DNA from 2 places in the Vibrio aerogenes genome. Region 2 is predicted to be linked to the other one. Evidence: riboswitches for the same ligand, from Rfam matches in the RefSeq annotation. Region 2 holds a riboswitch; the other holds the start of a gene.

Evidence for each region. A riboswitch is a leader RNA that binds a small molecule or an ion and turns the genes downstream of it on or off. The one in region 2 is predicted to bind lysine.
Region 1: another riboswitch for lysine. It lies ahead of OCV29_RS09645 (Na+/H+ antiporter NhaC family protein); the one in region 2 lies ahead of lysC (lysine-sensitive aspartokinase 3).

What each region holds. Positions count from the first base shown of each region.
Region 1 covers NZ_AP024861.1:2,172,800-2,175,973, forward strand. Annotated here, with positions in the region: gene OCV29_RS09645 (Na+/H+ antiporter NhaC family protein) at 1-1,252, opposite strand, end outside; lysine riboswitch at 1,358-1,542, opposite strand; gene OCV29_RS09650 (H-NS histone family protein) at 1,920-2,321, shown strand; gene OCV29_RS09655 (inosine/guanosine kinase) at 2,385-3,174, opposite strand, start outside.
Region 2 covers NZ_AP024861.1:524,849-528,022, reverse strand. Annotated here, with positions in the region: gene OCV29_RS02370 (PglL family O-oligosaccharyltransferase) at 1-997, shown strand, start outside; lysine riboswitch at 1,066-1,243, shown strand; gene lysC (lysine-sensitive aspartokinase 3) at 1,355-2,707, shown strand; gene metH (methionine synthase) at 2,786-3,174, opposite strand, start outside.

The sequences.
Region 1 (3,174 bases), 1.6 Mb from region 2:
CACCCGCGATAGGTAACATAATACCGAATGTACCCCATGAAGTTCCGGTTGCAAATGCCATACAGCCAGACAAAACAAACAAAATTACAGGTAATAAAGTGACCGGTATATTCCCCTGAACCAGTGAGGATAAATAAGCGCCGGTTTTCATGTCTTTAATAATTGCACCAATTGTCCATGCAAAAAACAGGACTAATATGGCACCGAACATTGACTTCGCACCAATCCATAATGTTCTGGAAATATCACTCCATGGCATCCCTTTGCTCACGACACGAATAAGTGAGACCAATAATCCAAAGCTTCCGCCATACACAAGTGACATACCAACATCGGTATTTTCAAAAGCGCCCAAGACAGTAAAAGCGAGATTATCTGAAACAAGTGATTGCCATCCTGTCCACATCATCGCGAAAATAGTCGCCGCAATCAGGGCCAGAATAGGCACAATTAAATCACTGACTTTACCTTTATCACTTTCAGGAATATCCAGTTCATCTTTTAAATCTGTCATTTGCCCGTCAGATTCAGCAGAATAACCGCTGTTTTGCTCATGACGTCTCATCGGACCAATATCTAATTGCAACCAAATCATGACAAAAACCATCAGCAAAGCAAACATGGCATAGAAATTCATCGGCACCAACTGCATATATGCCCCCAACGGTGTGTATTCTGTCATGCCATGAGACACCAAAATACCACTGATGATTGTCATAATATAAGCACCCCAGCTTGAAGCCGGCATAATAATACACATCGGTGCAGCAGTTGAATCCAGAATATAAGCAAGTTTGGCTCTTGAAACACCAGCCCGATCAGTCACTGGCCGGGCAATCGAGCCAACCGCAAGGCTGTTAAAGTAATCATCCACAAAAATAAATACACCCAGAAGGGCTGCAAGTAATTGTGAACCTCTCTTCCCTTTTACTTTCCCCTGGGCCCAGACGGCAAAAGCCCGGGTTCCTCCGGAAAGAGACAACATCGCAGTCATCATTCCCAGCAAAATAAGAAAGGCAATAATACTCATATTCCACGAGTTAATTCCGCCATCTTCAATCACCAGACCAGAAACTTTATCAAACAGGTAAGTGATTGAGCTGATTACTGAATAATCGGAAAGTAATAATGTACCTAATATAATTCCGATCCCTAAAGACAACAAAACACGATGGGTAAAAATTGCAAGCCCCAAAGCCACAACGGGAGGTAAAAGGGACAATGGCGAGGAAGAGAAATCTGTTAATATCATGATCTTTAACCAATTATATATATGGTAAGAGATCTACTGCATTGAAATTAAATTACTTTACATCGTAATTTGAAATGAGCTAAGTGAAGAGTCAATTCACCCAGACCTTACAGTAGCGCTCCATAGTTATAAAATTAAACTGACTATGGCAGTGTTGTTCCTATTTGGAAACAACCCCAGCAAATGTGTTTTGATATACACACCCACTTCGGCGAAAAAACCTTTCACCACATCTCAAAGGAATCACCCTAAATGTGTTTACTCATTTTAATCGCGCCTCTACAACGGGCCAGAACAAATGACTACCAATCAGACAAGACTCAATAGTATCTGTTAATGACCGAATAATAAGGCGGCTATTGTACAAGTATAGATAGCATTTGCAATCGATTTGTCTCTATTGGGATATATCTCTATTAAACGTTAATGGTTATACTAATTAACTTGCACTATATCGTGTATTTTGAGCTACAATTCAAATTAACAAATTAGATTCATATCGAACATATACGTAAAGTTCTTTATTACTAACAAAAATAAAATTTACATTTATTTACGCATAAAATTTTTACACAGAATTGAAGAACAATTATTGTAAGAATAAATATCTGGGTTTATTATTACAGTACATATTGTGAAATTAAAATTTAATCAATAGGAATTAGTAATGTCGGAAATCACAAAAACTTTACTAAATATTCGTAGTTTACGTGCTTATGCACGTGATTTAACACTTCAACAACTTGAAGAAGCTTTAGAAAAATTCACTTCGGTTGTTGAAGAGCGAAGAGAAATTGAAGAGCAAGAACAGGCAGAAAAAGCGGCTCAGGAAGAAAAACTGGCGGCAATTGCTGAACAAATAGCGAAAGACGGTATTGATGTGAGTGCGCTAATATCTGCACTTTCATCAGAAGGCAAAACCAAAAGTAAACGTGCACCACGTCCTGCTAAATATAAATATATTGATGAAGCTGGCAACGAAAAGACCTGGACTGGTCAGGGTCGTACACCATCAGTAATTCAAAAAGCGTTGGATGAAGGTAAGTCTCTTGATGACTTTTCCATCTAATTCTTCATTTTGATAATAAAAAAGGCTCCATGATTGGAGCCTTTTTTTATTCTCTTTTTACAATTATCTTTCCCAGTAAGCCTCTTCCAGGCTATCTTCTTTTTCCGGAAGCCCTCTCGATAATCTGGGCGAATTTTGTGCTAACACTTCATAACTTACCCGGTTTGCATATTTGCAGACCTGAGAAAAAGAAGAATACGTAATGAAATCCAGCTGATGTTTACTGGAATTGGGAACGTTATTTTTATGGTATTTATTCGCTGCCATATCATGTAATAAAGCGGATAAAGCTGCATCTCCGGCACCATTTGTATTTTTAATCACTTCCGGACCACCCATATAAGGTGCAATATGTGAATAGACTTTTATAGGCTCTTCACACTGACTCTTTTTCATTGGCCTGCTAAATTCATAACGATTAAATTCAGCAATTTCACCCGGTAACAAAGGCAATGAAGTGACTCTTTTCGCTTTCTCTTCTGTATAGCCAGCCATAAATAACCCAAGCGGGCCAGCAGTACAAAGCACCAAATCAACCCATTCCAGCGCTTTATCCGCAGCAACCAGAGGGTTTTCTTCACCAGTCAGAGCATAACCTTCTTCTTCATTCATCGCCACGACTGTAATATGTTGCTTTAAAAATTCCTGCCAGAATACAGGGTCACTTTCCAGAATTTGTTTCGTTCCTAAAGTTAAAACCACCGGAACCTGATACTTTTTAGCATATTCAATCGCCCTGTTTGTTGCCTCCGGCATCGGGTCACCCGGTTTACAACGAATTAAGTATGCGGACAAAACTAATGCGGAAGCATTTTTAAATATCGCCTCGGGAATACTCTCCGGAATCAGCTGG
Region 2 (3,174 bases):
TTGTATCATATTTCCTTATTTATACAGATTTGCCAGCAGAAAACGATTATGGGGATGGACCGCATCAACGGTTACGGGAATTATTCTGGGCTGCATTCTCCTGAATCTGTTTCACCCTCAATCTTTTTATCCGGATAGTTTTAAAGGTATAGAACCTTTAAAAAAAACGCTTGAACAAACGTCTGACATGTTCATTGAAAAACCATTTACCGGATATGGATATGGTCACTTCGAAGAAGAGTATGTTTTGTATAGCGCCCGTCAACATCAACTGAATCCAGACTATCCACCACCGTATCCGGCCCTGAGTCACCCTCATAATGAAATATTATACTGGGGAACAGAAGGGGGTGTTATTCCTGTACTGGCAATGATGCTGGCAGTATTATTTATATTGCTCAGAATTTATTACGCAAAATCTAAAACCCGCCTGGCAACGTTATCCTTATTGTTTCCTGTCGCACTGCATAGCCAGTTGGATAATGTTTTTGCACTTTCGAGTATCCACTGGATAACTTTTGTCATTTTATTGTTCTGGACTGATCAACGTGTTGCTAAATATAAAAATATTGATCTCAAACCGGTTGCGCTCCGGTTAATATATCTTTTCATCTACATACTCCCAGCCACAACATGTTGCTATATGGGCGGAATTCTTACAACTCAATATGTATTCAGCTTGTATCAGGATACACATGATACACGTTGGTTAAACACCATTCATTACCCTTTTATCTGGAAGGATAAACTGATGCAAGCCCGGCTTAGTGATGCCCTTAAAAAAGCCGGGACAGATCAACTGAGTTCATTCAAGCCCTGGCTGCTTAATCTCATCAGAAAAGAACCAAGACCAGAACATTATCGCTCCCTTATCGAGCTCTACCGGAAAATGGGAGATGTAAACCATGCGGAGCAGACCCGGCTGGAGGCGCTGTACCTGTTCCCTGATTTTGAGCACCAGCGTGTACCAAAAAATACAAGCGCTTCTGATAAATAAATTATTCATTATTTATACATAATTTTTCATTGACATCTATCGAACAAACACGTTCAATAGCGATGCTATCCAGCGGAAGAGGAGCACTGCCCAGGCAGATGTTTTGTAGAGCCTCAACTCTAATACAAAACATTCAGGGGGAGCAGTGCCGAGATGAGTCAAAATTGTGGATTTGGCTTGTCGGTTGAATGGGCTGAATCCCTTCAACTGTCATTAGTATCACACTAATGAAGAGCTTCTGAGGTCACCTGCCGTGTATCACCTCTATACTTGCTCTGGGAAATACTCTCTTCGAATTCTGGTCGTGATGATCAGTTACTGTTTTACTATTCTAAGATATCGTGGGAGAACCATGCCGTGAGTGCATTTAATGTCGCCAAATTTGGCGGAACAAGCGTCGCCGACTTTGAAGCAATGAGTCGTTGTGCAGCCATTGTTGAAAATAACCCTAAGACCAGACTCGTTGTGAGCAGTGCCTGTTCAGGGGTAACAAATATATTAGTTGAACTGGCCAATGGTGTTCAGGATACCGACAGAAGAGCCGCTTTAATTGAACAATTGCATCAAACTCATTTCTCAATTGTGGACCAACTCAAAGAACAATCTCAGGTTAAGGATGATCTTTTGTTCATTCTCGACAAGGTAAACAGTTTTTCAGAAGCGGCTTCTGTCCAGTCAACAAGTAAACTGACAGATCATCTGGTTGCCTGTGGTGAACTCATGTCCACCCATATTTTGACGCAATTGATGAGAGAAAGAGGACTTGATACTGTCAGGTTTGATATACGGGAAGTCTTACGCACTGATGATAACTATGGCAGAGCTGAACCTCAGGTCGAATCAACTGCAGCCTTAGCCAAAGAAAAGCTAACACCATTATGTCATGATCATATCGTCATTACTCAGGGGTTCATCGGCTCAGATGAAGAAGGAAATACAACAACTCTTGGACGCGGTGGCAGTGACTATTCAGCGGCCTTGATTGCAGAAGCAGTTCAGGCTTCCGGGCTGGAAATATGGACAGATGTCCCGGGTATTTATACAACCGATCCCCGAATTGCGCCAAAAGCCATGCCAATTCCGGAAATAAGCTTCAGCGAAGCTTCAGAAATGGCCAATTTTGGTGCGAAGATTCTTCATCCATCAACCCTGCTCCCGGCTCTTCGTCATGGCATTCCTGTTTTTGTCGGCTCCTCCCGTGAACCTGCGAACGGTGGTACCTGGATTCGCAAACGTGTAACAAGCTCTCCTCTTTTCCGGGCTCTGGCACTCAGGGCAAATCAAACAATGGTCACAATCCGCAGTGCGAAGATGTTTCATGCATACGGTTTTCTTGCAAAAGTATTTGAGATTCTGGCAAAGCACAAAATTTCTGTCGACCTGGTGACAACCTCTGAAATTAGCGTCTCTATTACACTGGATAAAACAGACACATCCGGAGGTTCTCCTGAATTACCTCTGGCTGTTCGTGCTGAACTGGAAGAGCTGGCACATGTTGAAGTTGAACGAAATCTTAGTTTAATTGCTTTGATTGGTAATCAGATGGAAACACAAGGCTATGCTAAAAAAGTATTCAGTACATTAGGTGACTATAATTTACGTATGATTTGTTATGGTGCCAGTGACCATAATCTCTGTTTTCTTGTCGATGCAGATGAAGCGAATCATGTGATCCAAAAACTGCATCAGGAACTATTCGAAGCTGAATAATAAAAGATAACAATAACGATGAATGTATCTTTGGGAGGCAGGCTGAAAACCCGCCTCCATTTTTTTAATCCATCATAATTAATCAGTCATATTTGGCGCCAGCCATTTTTCTGCTTCTTCCCGGCTCCAGCCTTTTCGTACCGCATAATCATCAACCTGATCCTCCTGAATCTTTGCAACAGCAAAATATCTGGAATCAGGATGAGAAAAGTACCAACCAGATACTGAAGCCCCCGGCCACATGGCATAACTCGTTGTCAGAGACATGCCAATATTTTTTTCAACATCAAGTAGCTGCCAGATTGCTTCTTTCTCAGTATGTTCAGGGCAAGCAGGATAACCGGGTGCAGGACGAATTCCCTGATACTTTTCCCGGATTAATTCATCCTGAGACAAATGCTCATCAGTCGCATATCCCCAGATATCTTTTCTTATCCGTTCATGTAAATATTCAGCAAACGCTTCAG